Regions from separate parts of the Streptomyces sp. NPDC005898 genome, predicted to be linked through region 3. Evidence: predicted binding sites of a transcription regulator. Region 3 holds the regulator's gene; each other region holds the start of a gene.
The links. The regulator HrcA, encoded in region 3, represses chaperone genes, less so after heat shock. The targets are predictions, from matches to a motif close to TTNGCACTCNGNNNNNCNGAGTGCNAA.
Positions count from the first base shown of each region.

Region 1: groL (chaperonin GroEL) is a predicted target of HrcA. The motif match lies at 3,912-3,938, and genes of this name have one in related genera.
Region 2: groES (co-chaperone GroES) is a predicted target of HrcA. The motif match lies at 3,977-4,003, and genes of this name have one in related genera.

Region 1 is NZ_JBEXWC010000042.1:6,832-13,781, reverse strand. It holds gene ABZ385_RS32190 (hypothetical protein) at 1-787, shown strand, start outside; gene ABZ385_RS32185 (hypothetical protein) at 1,137-1,988, shown strand; gene groL (chaperonin GroEL) at 2,157-3,782, opposite strand; gene ABZ385_RS32175 (cold-shock protein) at 4,192-4,395, opposite strand; gene ABZ385_RS32170 (ubiquitin-like small modifier protein 1) at 4,817-5,092, opposite strand; gene thrC (threonine synthase) at 5,189-6,541, opposite strand; SAM riboswitch class I at 6,535-6,663, opposite strand; gene ABZ385_RS32160 (glucosyl-3-phosphoglycerate synthase) at 6,837-6,950, shown strand, end outside.
Region 2 is NZ_JBEXWC010000008.1:41,591-48,540, forward strand. It holds gene ABZ385_RS13430 (LysR family transcriptional regulator) at 1-555, opposite strand, end outside; gene ABZ385_RS13435 (SDR family oxidoreductase) at 721-1,494, shown strand; gene groL (chaperonin GroEL) at 1,766-3,394, opposite strand; gene groES (co-chaperone GroES) at 3,522-3,830, opposite strand; gene ABZ385_RS13450 (polysaccharide deacetylase family protein) at 4,415-5,341, opposite strand; gene ABZ385_RS13455 (methyltransferase domain-containing protein) at 5,424-6,704, shown strand; gene ABZ385_RS13460 (class I SAM-dependent methyltransferase) at 6,778-6,950, shown strand, end outside.
Region 3 is NZ_JBEXWC010000004.1:204,208-211,157, forward strand. It holds gene ABZ385_RS08195 (SpoIIE family protein phosphatase) at 1-1,112, shown strand, start outside; gene hemW (radical SAM family heme chaperone HemW) at 1,453-2,685, shown strand; gene ABZ385_RS08205 (DUF3097 domain-containing protein) at 2,767-3,645, opposite strand; gene ABZ385_RS08210 (MBL fold metallo-hydrolase) at 3,681-4,415, opposite strand; gene hrcA (heat-inducible transcriptional repressor HrcA) at 4,633-5,649, shown strand; gene dnaJ (molecular chaperone DnaJ) at 5,650-6,786, shown strand.

The DNA of each region.
Region 1 (6,950 bases), on a different contig from region 3:
GCGGTCGCTCCACGTCGTGCTGGACCGGCGAACGGTGGTACGCAAGCGCCGTACGGTCGGCGCGCGTACCGATCGACGGACGTGGGTCCGTATCGAAAGACGGGGACTCGACAGGATCGGCGTGCAGGGCTGGAACGGCACGGAGTGCGCCGCACGCCTGGAAGGCGTCGCACAGCCCGCCTGGCACGGCTGCGTGGTCTGGCGGGATGCCGCGGAGGAACGGGTGATGTGGCGGGCCGACGAAACCGGCCTCTTGCCGAGCCCGCCCATCGGCAACGCGGTCCTCGGCGACGACCCGAAGCTCCAGGACGCATGGTGGCAGGCGCTCAACGCCTCGTTGGACGCGCTCGCCGCCCAGGAGACCCGGCGCGTTGCCACCCCCGACACCGTCACGCTCACGCAGGAACTGGTCACCGAGGCCGTGCGCGGCATCGCGCCCGGCGCCGACTTCGATACGACCGTCGAGCGCTGGGTTCCTGCTCATGCGGACCTGAACTGGGCCAACATGACCGCCCCCACGTTCTCCCTCTTCGACTGGGAGGACTGGGGCAACGCACCACGCGGCCTCGATTCCGCGACCTTGTGGGCGAGTTCCCTCGCCGTACCGGGCCTGGCCGAGCGTGTACGTGAGGAACGACGCCACGACTTCGAGACCCGGGACGGCAAGCTGATGACGCTGTTCGTGTGCGCGAACCTCCTCGGCCCGTCCGCACACCCCGAAGACCCCCGCACGACACCCGCACGTCACAAGTCGAACCAGATCATCCGAGAGCTTCAGCCCGGCTGACCACACACCATCGCTGGTCGACGCCGTGCGCAGCTCTCTTGTATGACGGACCCTCCCCCGAAGCTCAAGCCGCCAGCCCCGAGCCCTCTTTTCATGGAACGGGAGGCGGGTCTCAACCCGCCCTCCCTCCCTGCGAGTTGACATGATCGCGGACATTCCGCGTTCGGCTTGCCACGTACCGTGACGACGCTCTACCGTGCCCACATAACGAACAACCCCCGCCAGGTGCTGGAACACCTGCCGGGGGTCTGACCACAAGATCGAGAACAGAGGTCGATCCATGGCTGCCGCCAAGCTTAGTGCTGCCCCCCTCCCCGCGCATCAGGCCCCGCCCACCGCGCCCCACCCGATGGCCGCCCCCGGCTACGGCAAGCGCTCCGCGCCGGGCCAATGCCCCCGCACCCACCACGACTTCGGCCACCTCCCGGCCCGTGAGGCCGCCATCGCCGCGTACCTGGACCGGCTCCCCGACGGCACCGACATCTCGGTGAAGACGCTGGCCAAGGAGCTGCCCTACGGCCAGTGCGCCCTGCGTACCGCCCTCAACAGGATCCAGGCGGCGGGCCACTTGCGGCGCGGCAGGGAACACATGCGCGGCACGGACGGCACCCGCTGGATCACCCGAACGTGGTTCTCCCGCACCGCACGGGACGACACCTGGTGGTCCGCCTTCACACGCGGCGAAGTACCGGAGGAGAGCGCGCAGGAGGGAAGCGAACCGGAAGAAAGCGGGCCGGGCCGGTCCCGGCCGCCGATTCGTAGCCGCGCCTATGTCCTGCTGGCGGCGCTCGGCCGCACGGCCCCCGTGCTGTCTCTCTCGTACGTCGACTGCCTGCGCCTGGAGCCGCTGGTCACGCAGTGGTTCGCGCGGGGCGCAGACGAAGCGGACGTCCTGCGTGCCCTCACCTGCGGTCTGCCCACCCCGGTCCACAGCCCGGCGGCGCTGGTCCGCAGCCGCCTGACCTCCAAACTGCCCCCGCAGCCACCTCTCCGCCCCGCCCTGCGCCTCCTTGAGTGCGCCACCTGTGGGGCGCCGGGCAGCCCGGAAGCACTGCCCGGCGGCGTATGCGGCCCCTGCCGAGGCAAACCGGACCCTCGCCGTCAGGGCCCCCTCTCCCCCGAGGCGGTCCGCGCCCACGCGGCAGCGGCCCGCACCGCAAAGGCCACAGCCGACCGCCCCCGCCACCGGACACCCGCCTGACGGCCCAGGCGCTCGGACGGCCACCGACGATCAGCACCCTGGCCCTGGCCGCGCACGATGACCGCCACCGAATCCCGGAACAAGCGGTGCGAAACGCCCGAGGGCGGCACCCCTTCGAGAAGGGGTGCCGCCCTCGGTGTGTCAGGACGGTGATCAACCAGAGGTCGATCAGAAGTCCATGTCACCGCCCGGCATGCCGCCGCCGGCCGGGGCGGCGCCCGCCTTCTCCGGCTTGTCGGCGATGACGGCCTCGGTGGTGAGGAACAGCGCGGCGATGGAGGCGGCGTTCTGCAGGGCGGAGCGCGTCACCTTCGCCGGGTCGAGGATGCCCTCGGCGATCATGTCGACGTACTCACCCGTCGCGGCGTTCAGACCGTGACCGATGGGCAGGTTGCGCACCTTCTCGACGATGACGCCACCCTCAAGGCCGGCGTTGACGGCGATCTGCTTCAGCGGGGCCTCGAGGGCCAGCTTCACGGCAGCGGCACCGGTGGCCTCGTCGCCGTCCAGCTCAAGCTTCTCGAAGACCGCGGAGGCCTGGATGAGCGCCACGCCACCACCGGCGACGATGCCCTCCTCGACGGCCGCCTTCGCGTTGCGAACGGCGTCCTCGATGCGGTGCTTGCGCTCCTTCAGCTCGACCTCGGTCGCGGCACCGGCCTTGATGACGGCCACGCCGCCCGCGAGCTTCGCCAGGCGCTCCTGGAGCTTCTCGCGGTCGTAGTCGGAGTCGCTGTTCTCGATCTCGGCGCGGATCTGGTTGACGCGGCCCTGGACCTGGTCGCTGTCACCGGCGCCGTCGACGATGGTCGTCTCGTCCTTGGTGATGACGACCTTGCGGGCGCGGCCGAGCAGGTCGAGACCGGCGTTCTCCAGCTTGAGGCCGACCTCCTCGGAGATGACGGTGCCACCGGTGAGGATGGCGATGTCGCCGAGCATGGCCTTGCGGCGGTCACCGAAGCCCGGGGCCTTGACGGCGACGGACTTGAAGGTGCCGCGGATCTTGTTGACGACGAGCGTGGACAGCGCCTCGCCCTCGACGTCCTCCGCGATGATCAGCAGCGGCTTGCCCGACTGCATGACCTTCTCCAGCAGCGGAAGGAGGTCCTTCACGTTGGAGATCTTGGAGTTGACGATCAGGATGTACGGGTCGTCGAGCGACGCCTCCATACGCTCCATGTCAGTGGCGAAGTACGCCGAGATGTAGCCCTTGTCGAAGCGCATACCCTCGGTGAGCTCCAGCTCCAGACCGAAGGTCTGGGACTCCTCGACAGTGATGACGCCTTCCTTGCCGACCTTGTCCATGGCCTCGGCGATCAGCTCGCCGATCTGGGTGTCGGCGGCGGAGATGGAGGCCGTCGAAGCGATCTGCTCCTTGGTCTCGACATCCTTCGCCTGCTCAAGGAGGGCACCGGAGACGGCCTCGACGGCCTTCTCGATGCCGCGCTTGAGGGCCATCGGGTTGGCGCCGGCGGCCACGTTGCGCAGACCCTCGCGCACCAGGGCCTGGGCCAGGACGGTCGCGGTCGTCGTGCCGTCACCGGCGACGTCGTCCGTCTTCTTCGCGACCTCCTTGACCAGCTCGGCGCCGATCTTCTCGTACGGGTCCTCGAGCTCGATCTCCTTGGCGATGGACACACCATCGTTGGTGATCGTGGGGGCGCCCCACTTCTTCTCGAGGACGACGTTGCGACCCTTGGGGCCCAGGGTCACCTTGACGGCGTCGGCGAGCTGGTTCATGCCGCGCTCGAGGCCGCGCCGTGCCTCCTCGTCGAACGCGATGATCTTGGCCATGTGAAGTGGTCCTCCCGGACAGGGGTGGAAACGCAAACGGACCGTGCTGGTGCCCGCGACGGACGGACTGCGCACCGTGTGGTTCCTTGCCCCACGCGGCCCGCGGACCTCACCGACCCGATCCAAGTTCTGTCACTCTCACTGGGAGAGTGCTAAGCCCAATGATTAGCACTCGACCCCTGCGAGTGCAAGCGCCTCTCCCGGATCCCGTAGAGTCCCGTGCCGCTTCGGCGAGGTGCGCCGGGGGATCCCGGGGGGCATACCCGCGCGGAGCCGGGCGCACACGAGGGGCCCGCGCGCCTGGCACGCCTGGCACGCCTGGCGGGAACCGGGCACGCGCGAGGGGCCCGCACCCCTGGTGGGATGCGAGCCCCTCGCGATACTTGCTTCGGTGGTCGATCGCGCCGAGCTAGACGGCGAGCTTGACCATGTCCGCCTGCGGACCCTTCTGGCCCTGCGAGATCTCGAACTCGACTCGCTGACCTTCTTCAAGGGTGCGGTAGCCGTCCATCTGGATCGCGCTGTAGTGGACGAAAACATCCGCACCACCGTCGACCGCGATGAAGCCGTACCCCTTCTCCGCGTTGAACCACTTGACGGTGCCCTGAGCCATGCCTAACTCCCCTATTACTGGCCCTTGCACAGGACCGCACTTCGCGGACCCGGGTCAGACCTCACCCCCCACTGATATGGGGGTGTGCGCCGGAACGCGTCGACCGCCGCTGAATGTATCTGTCCAACTGCCCTCTGCAACAGGTCAATCGGACGAGAAATCCGGGCACGCCTGATCGGTAATATGTGGAGAATTTGCCAAAGTCGGGGCAAGTCGGGCCGGGCAAAAGCCGTACAAGGCTCGAAAGGGCGACGTGCTTTGGCTACTTCTTGTCGGCAGCGGCCGGACTTCGTATATGCGCTCGGCACAAACGGCGAAGCAGCTTCCCCAACTGTACCGCTCTCAACCATGCAGAATTGCCCCCTCCGCTTGTCCGCGGGAGAGGGCAATTCGGGTTATGCAGGGAACTTGCGAAATCGCGTCATCCGCCTGCGACGGCCGGAATGATCGACACGCCGGCGCCGTCCGGGGTGGCCGTCTCCAGGCCCTGCTCGAAGCGGACGTCGTCGTCGTTCACGTACACGTTGACGAAGCGGCGCAGCTTGCCCTGGTCGTCCAGGACGCGGGCGGCGATGCCGGTGTGGTTCTTCTCCAGGTCGGCGATGACCTCACCCAGGGTCGCCCCCTCGGCGGCCACCTCGGCCTTGCCGCCGGTGTAGGTGCGAAGGATGGTGGGAATGCGGACGTTCACGCTCATGGGGTTCACCTCGGTAGCTCAAAGGGGCGCCCGTCGGGGGCGCGAAGGGGGAAAACTCAGGGCCCTGCGGTGACTGAACCCAAGGCCCTGCGGTGACTAACCGGCCAGGCCCGCCGAACGGAACGCCTCCAGGCTCGGCTTGATCGTCGCGGTGGCCTGCGAGGTCTCGGCGACGGCGTCCAGCGTCTTCAGGCCGTCCCCGGTGTTGAGCACCACCGTGGTCAGGGAGGGGTCGATGAGCCCCGCCTCGACCAGCTTCTTCGTGACGCCCACCGTCACACCGCCGGCGGTCTCCGCGAAGATGCCCTCGGTCCGCGCGAGCAGCTTGATCGCGTCGACGACCTGCTCGTCGTTCACGTCCTCGACGGCGCCGCCCGTGCGCCGCGCGATGTCGAGCACGTACGGCCCGTCGGCGGGGTTGCCGATGGCGAGGGACTTGGCGATGGTGTTCGGCTTCTGGGGGCGCACGACGTCGTGACCGGCCTTGAACGCGGCCGACACCGGCGAGCAGCCCTCCGCCTGGGCGCCGAAGATCTTGTAGGGCTTGTCGGCGACGAGACCGAGCGCGATCAGCTCCTTCAGACCCTTGTCGATCTTCGTGAGCTGGGAGCCGGAGGCGATCGGGATGACCAGCTGGTCCGGCAGCTCCCAGCCGAGCTGCTCGCAGATCTCGTACGCGAGGGTCTTGGAGCCCTCGCCGTAGTACGGCCGCAGATTGACGTTGACGAAGCCCCAGCCCTCGCCCAGCGGATCGCCGATCAGCTCGGAGCAGAAGCGGTTCACGTCGTCGTAGTTGCCCTCGATGCCGACCAGCTCGCCGCCGTAGACCGCGGCCATGACGACCTTGCCCTGCTCCAGGTCGTGCGGGATGAACACGCAGGAGCGGAAGCCGGCCCGGGCGGCGGCGGCGCCGACGGCGCCCGCGAGGTTGCCGGTGGAGGAGCAGGACAAGGTGGTGAAGCCGAAGGCGCGCGCCGCTTCGAGCGCCTGCGCGACGACCCGGTCCTTGAACGAGTGCGTGGGGTTCCCGGAGTCGTCCTTGACGAACAACTTGCCCTGTTGGACACCCAGTTCACGCGCGAGGTTGTCGGCCTTGACGAGCTTGGTCCAGCCGGGGTTGAGGTTCGGCTTGTCGGCGACGTCGGCGGGCACGGGGAGCAGCGGGGCGTAGCGCCAGATGTTGGCGGGGCCCGCCTCGATCCGCGCGCGCAGCGCCTCGGGGTCGCCGAGGGGAAGGTCGTAGGCCACTTCGAGGGGGCCGAAACACTCGACGCAGGCGAAGATCGGGCCGAGCGGGAAGGTGGTGCCGCATTCCCGGCAGGAGAGGCCCGAGGCGGGACCGAGATCAACGGTCGCGGCGGGGTCGGAAGTCCCGGAGGTGGTGGAGGTCGCGGTGTTCTCGGTGGCGACGGTCTGCACAGCCATGGAGGCGAGGCCCTTTCTCCTCATCTTCCTCGCGGCGCATCTCGCCGCGAGACGGAATTGGCACCTTCCCCACCGTGACCTCGCGGTCGGCGGGAGGGTTGCCGGGGCTTCAACGGGCCGTATCCCTCTGCCCCTCTGGATGAGCGGTATTCGATTGTGGGTTTCAGTTGTCGATCTCACGCGGCGACCCCGACATGCGGCGGCGACCGGCGTTGTTCAAGACTGTAACCGACGGCCCGGACCCTTGAGATAGTCGTCCGAACCGCGAGATGGATCACATGACGGGCCGTATGACGGATGACTGGAGAGGACTCTGACCGTGCTGGAAGAGGTCGAGCGCTGGCTGAGCGGGCGTTCCTGGTCGGTGGCCGACCGCCCGCTGGAACGGCTGGCCGCCGCCAAGCGCGCGTCCGGCACCTCGGTGAGCGTCGTC
Region 2 (6,950 bases), on a different contig from region 3:
GCCGACGAGCCGGTCCGCGAGCAGCGGGCGCACGACGAGGTCGTCCCAGTCCTCGGCGGCGGACGCGCCGTCCGCCTTGCCCTGAGGGGCCTCGCTCCGGGCCGCGTACCGGAAGGCGAGCGCCACGTCGCAGTCGCCCTCGCGCAGCATCTCCACCGAGCGCGGCGGTTCGGCCTCCACCAGGGAGACGCGCGTCCCGGGATGGGCCGCGCGCAGCGCCGCGAGGGCGCCCGGCACCAGCGTCGAACTGCCGCTCGGGAAGGAGACGAGCCGGACCCGGCCCGCGCGCAGGCCCGCGATGGCGGCCACCTCCTCCTCCGCGGCGGTGAGGCCCGCGAGGATGCCCGCGGCGTGCCGCACCAGCGCCTCGCCCGCCTGAGTCAGGCGCATCTCGCGGCCGGTGCGGATCAGCAGCGGCGTACCGGTGGACGATTCGAGGGCCTTCATCTGCTGGCTCACGGCGGGCTGGGTGCAGCCGAGCTCGCGGGCCGCGGCGGAGAAGGAGCCGGTGGCGGCCACGGCGCGCAGGACACGGAGGTGACGGGCCTCGATCATGCTTCGAGCATAAGCGTTGCTTGGGCCCGGCGTGAAATATCACCTCGCGCCTTTGGGTGGCGCTCGCCCGATCCGCGGGCGCGCGGGTACGGCGCGCGGTCTCGTGACCCGGGGTCATGGCGTGCGGCCGGCCCGGCGGTGGCCGAATCTCACTAGCCTTGGTCCATGACTACGGCTCTGATTACGGGATCAACCGCCGGCATCGGCGCCGCCTTCGCGCGCCGCCTCGCCGGTGACGGCCACAACCTCGTCCTGGTGGCGCGTGACACCAAGCGGCTGCGCGAACAGGCGACCGAGCTGCACGACCGGCACGGCATCGAGGCGGAGGTGCTCACCGCGGACCTGTCGACGGACAGCGGCATCGAAGCCGTCGAGAAGCGGCTCTCCGACCGCAGGGACGCCGTCGACCTGCTGATCAACAACGCCGGGTTCGGCAACAAGGGCCGGTACCTGGAAGTGGCGATGGCCGACGAGCTGACCATGCTCAAGGTGCACTGCGAGGCGGTGCTCCGGCTGACGTCGGCGGCCGCGGAGTCGATGCGGGAGCGGGGCCGGGGCGGAGTGGTGAACGTCGCGTCGGTGGCGGCGTTCGTACCGCGCGGGACGTACGGCGCCTCGAAGGCGTGGGTCGTGCAGTTCACCCAGGGCGCGGCGAAGGACCTGGCGGGCAGCGGGGTGCGGCTGATGGCGCTGTGCCCCGGCTTCGTCCGTACGGAGTTCCACGAGCGGGCCGGGATGGGGACGTCCAACATCCCCGACTGGATGTGGCTCGACGCGGACAAGCTGGTGGCGGCGGGGCTCGCCGACCTGGCGCGGGGGCGGACCGTCTCCGTGCCCGATCCGCGCTACAAGGCCCTGATGGGCCTCGTGAAGGTGACGCCGAGGTCCCTTCTGGGTGGCGTCACGTCCCGCACGGGCCGCAAGTACGGGCCTCAATAGGGTCTTGTTTCCGGGCCCTCGCGTCTGCCGGGCCGGTGTGTGTTCACCGGCTGCGGGCCGTGGTCCGTCCTCGCGCAGTTCCCCGCGCCCCTTCCAGGGGCGCTACACCTGACGCCGTTCAGGGGCGCGGGGAACTGCGCGACCGGCCAGGAACAGGCCCGCACCCGGCGAAGTCGGCGCAACCCGGCAGACGCGTCCCGGAAAAGGCCGAGGCCCGGCTCCCCCTGGGCGACAAGGGGAGTCGGGCCTCGGCGCTCAGCGAGAGCGCAGGTCAGTGCGAGTGACCGTGGCCGTGGCCGTGGCCCGCGTCGCCCTCGTCCTCGGCCGGCTTCTCGACGACGAGCGTCTCGGTCGTCAGCAGCAGCGAGGCGATGGACGCGGCGTTCTCCAGCGCGGAGCGCGTGACCTTGACCGGGTCGATGACGCCGGCCTTGACCAGGTCGCCGTACTCGCCGGTCGCGGCGTTGAAGCCGAAGCCCTTGTCCAGCTCGGCGACCTTGGAGGTGATGACGTAACCCTCCAGGCCGGCGTTCTCGGCGATCCAGCGCAGCGGCTCGACGGCGGCGCGGCGCACGACGGCGACACCGGTGGCCTCGTCGCCCTCCTTGCCGAGGTTGCCCTCGAGGACCTTCACGGCGTGGACGAGCGCGGAGCCACCACCGGAGACGATGCCCTCCTCGACCGCGGCGCGGGTCGCGGAGATGGCGTCCTCCAGACGGTGCTTCTTCTCCTTCAGCTCCACCTCGGTGGCGGCGCCGACCTTGATGACGCACACGCCGCCGGCCAGCTTCGCGAGGCGCTCCTGGAGCTTCTCGCGGTCCCAGTCGGAGTCCGTGGCCTCGATCTCGGCCTTGATCTGGTTGACGCGGCCCTCGACGTCGGCCTTGTTGCCGCCGCCGTCGACGATCGTGGTGTCGTCCTTGGTGATGGTGACGCGGCGGGCGGTGCCGAGCACGTCCAGGCCGACCTGGTCGAGCTTGAGGCCGACCTCTTCGGCGATGACGGTGGCACCGGTGAGGGTGGCCATGTCGCCGAGCATCGCCTTGCGGCGGTCGCCGAAGCCGGGGGCCTTCACCGCGACGGCGTTGAAGGTGCCGCGGATCTTGTTCACGACCAGGGTCGACAGGGCCTCGCCCTCGACGTCCTCGGCGATGATCAGGAGCGGCTTCGAGGAGTTGGCCTGGATGACCTTCTCCAGCAGCGGCAGCATGTCCTGGATGGAGGAGATCTTGCCCTGGTGGATCAGGATGTACGGGTCGTCGAGGACGGCCTCCATACGCTCCTGGTCGGACACCATGTACGGCGACAGGTAGCCCTTGTCGAAGGCCATGCCCTCGGTGAAGTCGAGCTCCAGGCCGAAGGTGTTGGACTCCTCGACGGTGATGACACCGTCCTTGCCGACCTTGTCCATCGCCTCGGCGATGAGCTCGCCGACCTGCGGGTCCTGGGCGGACAGACCGGCGACGGCCGCGATGTCGGCCTTGTCGTCGATCGGACGGGCGGTGGCGAGGAGCTCCTCGGAGACGGCCTTGACGGCGGCGTCGATGCCCTTCTTCAGGGCGGCCGGGGAGGCGCCGGCGGCGACGTTGCGCAGGCCTTCCTTGACCAGGGCCTGGGCGAGCACGGTGGCGGTGGTGGTGCCGTCACCAGCGATGTCGTTGGTCTTGGTCGCCACCTCCTTCACCAGCTGGGCGCCGAGGTTCTCGTACGGGTCCTCGACCTCTACCTCACGGGCGATGGTGACGCCGTCGTTGGTGATGGTCGGGGCGCCGAACTTCTTGTCGATGACGACGTTGCGGCCGCGGGGGCCGATCGTCACCTTGACCGTGTCGGCAAGCTTGTTGACGCCGCGCTCAAGGGCGCGACGGGCGTCCTCGTCGAACTTCAGGATCTTCGCCATGGGAGCGATTCAGCCCTCTCGAAAACTCGGGTTAACGAGCCGCGCCCCTCGCCGCCCGGCAATCAGCGGGGTGACCAGGGGCGCAGCTCAAAGCAAATCTGCTGGTGAAGCAGGTGAAGCGGGTGAACTACTTCTCGACGATCGCGAGCACGTCGCGGGCCGAGAGGACGAGGTACTCCTCGCCGTTGTACTTCACCTCGGTGCCGCCGTACTTGCTGTACAGCACGATGTCGCCGGTCTTCACGTCGAGCGGCAGGCGCTCGCCGTTCTCGAAGCGGCCCGGGCCCACGGCCAGGACGACGCCCTCCTGGGGCTTCTCCTTGGCGGTGTCCGGAATGACCAGGCCGGAGGCCGTGGTCTGCTCGGCGTCGAGCGGCTGGACCACAATGCGGTCCTCGAGCGGCTTGATGGCAACCTTGGAGCTGGTGGTCGTCACGTTCCGGTCTCCCCCTTCGGAGATCTCACGGGGTTAACAGTCTGAGGTGTGGCGACCAGGTGGATCCGTCGTCGCGGGTGCCGGACCTGCCCGTCGCTGTTGGCACTCTCCAACGGGGAGTGCCAGAAGCGAGACTAGGACGGCGATTAGCACTCGGTCAAGCGGAGTGCCAATCCACTGCGCGGCGCTTTACGGGGACGGGGCGCTCCCCGGCCCCGGGGGCAGGGGTGTGGCCCTGTCCGGACAACGTGCTGCGCGGCCCCGAAGTTCCTCCGACGGCTCGGCGCGTCGACGGGGCGCGCCCGTGCGCTCGGCGCGGGGCGGCTCCGGAGCGCCGGTGCGGGGCATCCCCGTACGCCCGGCGCGGGGCGGCATCGGATCGCCGGGGCGGGGCCGCCCGCAGTGGTCGGCGCCCGGGTCGCCCGTGCTCCCCCGGCCGCGCGGAGGCATCTTCTCGGCGGCTTTCCTGCCCAGGCGTTCGATCGGGTCCACCGACTCCGCGCAGGACACCAGCGTCGCGGGCGCGAGTACTCCGCACAGCAGGGCCCCCACGAGGAGGCGGCGGCGCACCCGCGCCCGCCGGGTCACAGGTAGTCCTCCAGCCTGGCCACCGCGTAGCCCTTGGCCGTGACCGTCTTCATGGCCCGGCGGACCATGTCGGGCATGGTGCCCTTCCAGTCCTCGCGGCCCCGGAAGTGGGTGAGGAGGATGTCGCCGGGGTGCAGGTCGCGGTCCCACTCGCGGTAGTCCATGCGGTCGGTGAAGACCTCCGCGTTCCACAGCGGCACCGCCTTGATGCCGCAGGACTTGGCGGCGCGCAGCGTGTCCCGGTTGTAGTTGCCGTACGGCGGCCGGAAGAGTTCCGGCCGCTTGCCGTAGCGCTTCTCGATGACGTCCTGCATGCCGCAGATCTCGCGGCGCTGGCGTGCGTAGGAGAGTCCTGGCATGTAGCGGTGGTTGAGGGTGTGGTTGTTCAGGGAGACCCCGCGGTCGCGCATCTTCGTGAAGTAGCCGTAGTCCTCCTTGACGAGGTAGTCGCTGAGGAAGGCGGTGTACGGAATCCGCAGGTCGCTCATCATCCGCAGGAACGCCGGGTCCTTCTCGGCGCCGTCGTCGATGGTCAGGAAGACGACCTTCTTCTTGGTCGGGATCGTCGTGAAGACCGGCGGCAGCTTCGACTGCCCCTTGACCTCGAAGCCCCGGCGGGTCTTGAGCCGCGGCTTGGTCGCGGGCGGGGCGGGCGCGGTCAGCGGGGTCCTCGCCAGGCCCCAGCGCTGGGCGGCCGTGACCCGGGCGGCATGGGCGGCGCCGAGTTGCTGGGCGTAGGAGTGCAGGGCCCGGGCGGGCGGCGCCTGGAGCGGCTGCTGGCCGTGAGCGGGCCGCACGGCATCGGATCCGCCCCCGGAGGCGCAGCCGGAGGCGATCGCCGTGACGGTCAGCGCCGCGAGCGCGACACGCGACCGATTCTTCCGCCTTACGGCGCATTCTTCGTTTTGTCGTACGAGTTGCATGGCGCCGGATCCTCGCAGCCCGGGGCCCGCTTCCCGGGCCGACACCGCCGCCCGCCGCGCACCATCCACCGACTGGCCCACAATGGGGCGGGTGAACGACCCGAACACGCCGCCCGGACCCGACGCCAGCGCTGCCACCGCTGCCCCCGCCATCGGCGACACCGGCCCCGGCGACCCGCTCGCCGCCTTCGCCGCCCTGCGCACCGAGGCGGGCCGGGCCCTGCTCGCCGAGGTCCGGGACGTCGAGCCCGCGCAGGAGCTGGCCGCCGCCACCCGGCTGCGCCGCGAGCACCCGGCGCCGCTGGTCTCCGCCGCCCTCGCCCAGGCCCGCCTGCGCCGGCGGGCGGCGGCGAAGTTCGGCGCCGAGGACGCGGCCCGGATGTTCTTCACGCCCAACGGCGTCGAGCAGTCCACCCGCGCCTCCGTCGCCGCGCACCGCGCCGCGCGCTTCAAGGCGCTGGGCGTGCGCTCCCTGGCCGACCTCTGCTGCGGCATCGGCGGTGACGCCATCGCCCTGGCGCGGGCCGGCATCTCGGTCCTCGCCGTCGACCGGGACCCGCTGACCTGCGCCGTCGCCCGCGCCAACGCGGAGGTACTCGGGCTCGCCGACCTCATCGAGGTGCGCGAGGCCGATGTCACGGACGTGGACACAGCGGCGTACGACGCGGTGTTCGTGGACCCGGCGCGCCGCTCCTCCAAGCGTGGCCGCATCTTCGACCCGGAGTCCTACTCCCCGCCGCTGTCCTGGGCCGTCCGGACGGCGCTCGGGGCCCCGCGCGCCGCCCTGAAGATCGCCCCCGGCATCCCGCACGAGGCGATTCCCGCCGAGGCGGCGGCCGAGTGGATCTCGGACGGCGGCGACGTCAAGGAGGCGGTGCTGTGGTTCGGCACGGACGCGCCCGCCTCGCACCGCGCGACGCTCCTGCCGCGGAACGTCTCGCTGTGGAGCCCGCTGGCCACGCTGCTGCCCGACCCCGAGGTGCGGCCCGTGGGGCGGTACCTGTACGAGCCCGACGGCGCCGTCATCCGCGCGCACCTGGTCGCCGAGGTCGCGGCCCGGGTCGAGGGCGGACTGATCGACGCGACCATCGCGTACGTCACGTCCGACGCGCTGCACGCGACCCCCTACGCGGCGGCGTACGAGATCACCGATCAGCTCCCGTTCGGCGTGAAGAAGCTGAAGGCCCTGCTGCGGGAGCGGGAGGTCGGCGTCCTGACGGTGAAGAAGCGGGGCTCGGCGGTGGAGCCGGAGGAACTGCGCCGCAAGGTGAAGCCGCAGGGCAAGAACGCGGCGACGGTCTTCCTCACGCGGGTGGCGGGCGCCCCGGCCATGCTGATCGGCCACCCGGTGCCCACCGACTGAGCGGCGCCGGCCGAGGGCCGACCGGGGCGCGGTTTCCCCGCACCCCTTCGGCCCCCTCTGGCAGGCTCACGCCATGCCTTTCGACCACAACGACCACTACCACCGGCTGCTCCTGCGCGCGCTGCCACCGGGCGGCCGCACCGCCCTCGACGTCGGCTGCGGCACCGGCCGTTTCGCCCGGCGCCTCGCCGCAGGCGGCTACACGGTCGACGCGCTCGATCCGTCCGCCGAGGTCATCGCCGAGGC
Region 3 (6,950 bases):
GCATAGAGGAACTGCGCCGCGTCCTGGAGAAGGACCCGCCCCAGCTGCCCGAGGCGACCGGCTCGGGCGCGTTCCCGGTGCGCTGGCCGGGCGAGGCGCTGGGCGGCGAGCCGTTCGGCACGGCGCTCGGGTACCGCCTGATCGCGGGCGGCCGGGCGCTCGGCACTCTGGTGATCGGCCGGGCGGGCTTCGCCCCGCCCGCGGCCGTGCACCGCGCACGGGCCGGGGACGTCCCCTTCCCCGACGAGGTCACCGGCCTCGTCGAGGACTTCAGCCGGCGCGTCGCGCTCGCCGTCAGCACGGCCCGCCGCTACCAGCGGCAGGCCAACATCAGCCAGATCCTCCAGCGGGGCCTGCTGCCCAGCAAGGTCGCGCAGATCCCCGGCGTGCAGAGCGGCCTGGTGTACGAGCCACGGGACAAGGGCGGCCCCGGCGGCGACTTCTACGACGTGTTCCAGGCGGGCGAGGGGCGCTGGTGCTTCGCCCTCGGCGACGTCCAGGGCAAGGGGCCCGAGGCCGCCGTCGTCATCGGCCTCGCCCGGCCCTGGCTGCGGCTGCTCGCCCGCGAGGGCTACCAGGTCGCCGAGGTCCTCGACCGCCTCAACCAGCTGCTCCTCGACGACGCGACCGAGGCGGCGGACGCGGCGGCCGCCGTCGTCGCCGTCGCGGGCGGCCAGGGCGTGTCGCCCGACGGCCCCACCTCGCGCTTCCTCTCCCTCCTCTACGGCGAGCTGGTCCCCTACGAGGGCGGCGTGCGCTGCACCATCGCGTGCGCCGGGCACCCGCTGCCGCTGCTGCTCTCCCCCTCGGGACAGGTGCGGGCGGCGGCCTCCCCGCAGATGCTGCTCGGCGTCATCGACGACGAGACGTACACCAGCGAGAGCTTCGAGCTGCGCACCGGCGACACCCTCCTGTGCGTCACCGACGGGGTGACCGAGCGGCGCTCCGGACGCTCCCAGCTCGACGACGGCGACGGCCTCGCCCAGGCCCTCGCGGACTGCGCGGGACTCGACGCGGGGCTCGTCGCGGAGCGGATCCGACAACTCGTGCACGAGTTCTCGGAGCGTCCCCCGGACGACGACGTGGCACTGCTGGTGCTCCAGGCGGACTAGACCGGGCCGGGTGGATGGGCGGGGCGGACGGGCCGGGTGGACGGGTCGGGCGGATGGGCCGGGCGGATGGGCCGGGCCTATGGATCAAGGCGGACGAGCCGGCGGACGGGCCGGGTGGACGGGGCGGTGCACGGAGCAGGCCGGGCGGATGGGCCGGGCGGATGGGCCGGGCCTATGGATCAAGGCGGACGAGCCGGCGGACGGACCAGGTGGACGGGCCGGTGCATGGAGCAGGCCGGGTGGACGGGCCGGGGGGGGGAAGGAGCAGGCGGGCCGGGCGGTGGGGTGGGCCGGCGAGAAGGGGCGCCGGGTGTGGTCGGCGGTGCGGGACAATCGACGTATGCCTTCCGCACTGCCCGATGGTGAGCCCATGCCCGAGGACGGGGCGCTGCCCGCGTCCGCCCTGGACGGCGCGACCTCCCGCCCTCTCGGCTTCTACCTGCACGTTCCGTACTGCGCCACGCGCTGCGGCTACTGCGACTTCAACACCTACACCGCGACCGAGCTGCGCGGCTCCGGCGGTGTGCTCGCCTCGCGCGACAACTACGCCGACACCCTGACCGACGAGGTGCGCCTCGCGCGAAAGGTCCTCGGCGACGACCCCCGCCCGGTGCGCACCGTCTTCGTCGGCGGCGGTACGCCGACGCTGCTCGCCGCCCGTGACCTCGTACGGATGCTCGCCGCCGTACGGGACGAGTTCGGGCTCGCGGACGACGCGGAGATCACCACCGAGGCGAACCCGGAGTCGGTCGACGCGGCCTACCTGGCGGAGCTGCGGGAGGGCGGCTTCAACCGGGTCTCGTTCGGCATGCAGAGCGCGCGGCAGCACGTGCTGAAGGTGCTCGACCGCACGCATACGCCCGGGCGGCCCGAGGCGTGCGTCGCAGAGGCGCGGGCGGCCGGCTTCGAGCACGTCAACCTCGACCTGATCTACGGCACGCCGGGGGAGAGCGACGACGACTGGCGGGCCACGCTGGACGCGGCGCTGGGCGCCGGACCTGACCACGTCAGCGCCTACGCCCTGATCGTGGAGGAGGGCACGCAGCTGGCCCGGCGCATCCGGCGCGGCGAGGTGCCGATGACGGACGACGACGTCCACGCCGACCGGTACCTGATCGCCGACGAGGCGCTGAGCGGCGCCGGCTTCGCGTGGTACGAGGTGTCCAACTGGGCCACCTCCGAGGCGGGGCGGTGCCTGCACAACGAGCTGTACTGGCGGGGCGCCGACTGGTGGGGGGCCGGGCCGGGGGCGCACAGCCACGCCGGGGGCGTGCGGTGGTGGAACGTGAAGCACCCCGGGGCGTACGCCGCCGCGCTCGCCGCGGGCAGGTCGCCCGGGGCAGGGCGCGAGGTGCTCTCCGCCGAGGACCGGCGGGTCGAGCGGATCCTGCTTGAGCTGCGGCTGCGCGAGGGCTGCCCGCTCTCGCTGCTGCGGGAGGCCGGTCTGGCGGCATCGCGCAAGGCACTGGCCGATGGCCTGCTGGAGGCCCGCCCCTACGCGGACGGGCGGGCCGTCCTCACGCTCCGGGGCCGGCTGCTGGCGGACGCGGTGGTACGGGACCTGGTCGACTGAGGGGAGCCGTCCCGGCGGCGGAGCCGCCCCCAGGGCAGCGTGACGAAGTCGATGGTCAGTGCAGCGTGACGAAGCCGATGCTCAAGGCAGCGTGACGAAGTCGATCAGCTCCTCCACCCGGCCGAGGAGCGCCGGCTCCAGGTCCTTGTAGCTGCGCACCGAGCCCAGGATCCGCTGCCAGGCCGCACCCGTGTTCGGTGGCCACCCCAGCGCCTCGCACACGCCCGTCTTCCAGTCCCGCCCCCGCGGCACCCGCGGCCACGCCTCGATGCCCACCGAGGCCGGTTTCACCGCCTCCCACACGTCGATGTAGGGGTGGCCCACCACCAGCGCGTGCTCGCCGGTCACCCGCGCCGCGATGCGGGACTCCTTGGACCCGGGGACGAGATGGTCCACCAGGACGCCGAGGCGCGCGTCGGGGCCGGGGGAGAAACCGGCGACGATCGCGGGGAGGTCGTCGATGCCCTCCAGGTACTCCACGACGACGCCCTCCACGCGCAGGTCGTCGCCCCAGACCCGCTCGACCAGTTCCGCGTCGTGCCGGCCCTCGACGTAGATGCGCCCGGCGCGGGCGACCCTGGCCCGCGCCCCGGGGACGGCCACCGAGCCGGACGCGGTGCGCGCGGGGCGTACGGGAGCGGCGGCCGCAGCCGAGGCGGGGCGGACCAGCGTGACCGTCCTGCCCTCCAGGAGGAAGCCCCGCGGCTCCATCGGGAAGACGCGGTGCTTGCCGAAGCGGTCCTCCAGCGTCACCGTCGGCCCCTGCGCCGTCTTCTCGCAGCGGATCACCGCCCCGCAGAACCCGGTACCCACCTCCTCCACCACGAGGCCGGCGTCCGCCGCCACCTCGGGAACGGCCTTCGGCTTCTTCCAGGGAGGCGTCAGGTCGGGCGAGTACAGGCGGCGCTGCGGGCCCGTGGGGCCCTCGGCGGGGTGGCGGCGGGAGACGGGTGGGCGCATTTTCCCGACGATAGGAAGAGAGCGCGGACGGACCGCTACGACACGCCGAATCGGGCCGCCAGTGTGGCGCGCTGCGCACGGACAAAAGCGGCATCCACCACCGCACCGTGCCCCGGCACGTACCGCGCGTCCTCACCGCCCAGCGCGAGCAGCCGGTCCAGCGCCGCCGGCCACCGCCCCGGCACCGCGTCCGGCCCCGCCTGCGGTTCGCCGGACTCCTCGACGAGGTCGCCGCAGAAGACGACCTCCCGCCCGCCGTCCGCCGCGGGCACCAGGACCGCCAGGTCGTGCCCCGAGTGCCCGGGGCCGACGTCGGCGAGCAGGACCTGGCGCCCGCCGAGGTCCAGCGTCCACTCGCCGCACACCAGGTGGTGCGGACGGACCAGGAGGTCGGCGGCCTCCGCCGCGGCCTCGGGGTCCACGCCGTGGCGCACCGCGTCCGCGCGCAGCTCCTCGCGGCCCTCGGCGAGGACCGTCTCGATGCCGACCGCGCCGTACACCTCCACGCCCGCGAACGCCGCCGCCCCGAGGACGTGGTCGAAATGGGGGTGCGTCAACGCGAGATGCGTCACGCGCCGCCCGCCGCCGAGGAGCTCCCTCGCCCGCGTCCGCAGCGCCGCGCCCTCGGCCAGGCTCGACCCCGCCTCGATCATCAGGGCCGCGTCGGCACCGACGACGAGCCCCGCCGTGCAGTCCCACACCGGCAGGCGGCACCGCCCCACACCAGGTGCGAGCCGTTCCCAGCCCGCCGCTTCCCATGCCGGCTCCACATCCATACGGTGACGCTAGCCGGTGCGCGGCCCCTCGGCAGCCTCCGACGAACCCCCGGCGGACCCCCGATGGGCCCCCGGCGGACCAAGGTGGGGTCCGGCCTTGCCGGGCCCGTACCCCACGGCCGTACACTGAGCCTTTGACAAGCTGGCACTCACCCGCGTTGAGTGCCAGAGCGGGGAACACCGCGACGGATGACGGCTGGAGGTGTGCGCGATGCTCAGTGAACGCAGGCTCGAAGTGCTGCGCGCCATCGTCCACGACTATGTCGGGACGGAGGAGCCCGTCGGCTCCAAGGCGCTCACCGAGCGGCACAGTCTCGGCGTCTCCCCGGCCACGGTGCGCAACGACATGGCGGCGCTGGAGGAGGAAGGGTTCATCGCCCAGCCCCACACCAGCGCGGGGCGCATCCCGACCGACAAGGGCTACCGGCTCTTCGTCGACAAGCTCGCCGGCGTCAAGCCGATGACCGCCCCCGAGCGCCGCGCCATCCAGAACTTCCTCGACGGCGCCGTCGACCTCGACGACGTCGTGGGGCGTACGGTGCGGCTGCTCGCGCAGCTGACCCGGCAGGTCGCCGTGGTGCAGTACCCCTCGCTGACGCGCTCGACGGTGCGTCACGTGGAGCTGCTCTCGCTCGCGCCGGCGCGCCTGATGCTCGTACTGATCACCGACACCGGCCGGGTCGAGCAGCGCATGATCGACTGCCCGGCGCCCTTCGGGGAGACGTCGGTGGCCGATCTGCGGGCCCGGCTCAACAGCCGGGTCGCGGGGCGCCGCTTCGCGGACGTGCCGCAGCTGGTGCAGGACCTGCCCGAGGCATTCGAGACCGAGGACCGCGGCACGGTCGCCACGGTCCTCTCCACCCTCCTCGAAACGCTGGTCGAGGAGACCGAGGAACGGCTGATGATCGGCGGAACCGCCAATCTCACCCGCTTCGGACACGACTTCCCCCTCACGATCCGGCCGGTGCTCGAAGCCCTTGAGGAGCAGGTCGTGCTCCTCAAGCTGCTCGGCGAGGCCACGGATTCGGGCATGACCGTACGGATCGGTCATGAGAACGCCCATGAGGGCCTCAGCTCCACCTCCGTGGTCTCGGTCGGCTACGGTTCGGGCAGCGAGGCAGTCGCGAAACTAGGCGTGGTCGGACCGACCCGCATGGACTATCCGGGAACGATGGGAGCAGTACGCGCAGTGGCACGTTACGTCGGACAGATCCTGGCGGAGTCGTAAGTGGCCACGGACTACTACGCCGTACTCGGCGTGCGCCGCGACGCTTCCCAGGACGAGATCAAGAAGGCCTTCCGGAGGCTGGCGCGTGAGCTTCACCCGGATGTGAATCCGGACCCGAAGACTCAGGAGCGCTTCAAGGAGATCAACGCCGCCTACGAGGTGTTGTCGGACCCGCAGAAGAAGCAGGTCTACGACCTCGGCGGCGACCCGCTGTCGCAGGCGGGCGGCGGGGGCGCGGGCGGCTTCGGCGCCGGTGGCTTCGGCAACTTCTCCGACATCATGGACGCGTTCTTCGGGACGGCGTCGCAGCGCGGGCCGCGCTCGCGCACGCGCCGTGGCCAGGACGCCATGATCCGGCTGGAGATCGACCTCGACGAGGCCGCCTTCGGCACCACCAAGGACATCCAGGTCGACACGGCGGTCGTCTGCACGAGCTGCAGCGGCGAGGGTGCCGCGCCGGGCACGTCCGCCCAGACCTGTGACATGTGCCGCGGTCGCGGCGAGGTGTCGCAGGTCACGCGGTCCTTCCTCGGGCAGGTCATGACCTCGCGCCCGTGTCCGCAGTGCCAGGGCTTCGGGACCGTCGTGCCGACGCCCTGCCCGGAGTGCGCCGGGGACGGCCGCATCCGGTCGCGGCGGACGCTGACCGTCAAGATCCCCGCCGGTGTCGACAACGGCACGCGGATCCAGCTCGCGGGCGAGGGCGAGGTCGGCCCCGGCGGCGGCCCCGCCGGCGACCTCTACGTCGAGATCCACGAGCTGCCGCACGCCGTCTTCCAGCGGCGCGGCGACGACCTGCACTGCACGGTCACCATCCCGATGACCGCGGCGGCCCTCGGCACGAAGGTGCCGCTGGAGACGCTGGACGGCGTGGAGGAGATCGACATCCGGCCCGGCACGCAGTCCGGCCAGTCGGTGCCGCTGCACGGGCGCGGTGTCACGCATCTGCGGGGCGGCGGGCGCGGTGACCTCATCGTGCACGTCGAGGTCCTCACGCCGACGAAGCTCGACGCCGAGCAGGAGCGGGTGCTGCGGGAACTCTCCCAGCTGCGTGGCGAGGAGCGGCCCACCGGGCAGTTCCAGCCGGGGCAGCAGGGGTTGTTCTCGCGGTTGAAGGACGCGTTCAACGGGCGGTAGCGCCTGGAGCTGGGTCACTGTGTCCCCGGGTGGTTGTTCCGTGCCCGGGGGCGCCCTGCTTTTCCCGTGCGGGTCGGCTTTTGGTTGCTCGCGCCCCGCGGCGGAGCCGCACGTGTCACAGCCCCGCGCCCCTGATGGGGCTTCCCGTGCGGGTTGTGGGTGGT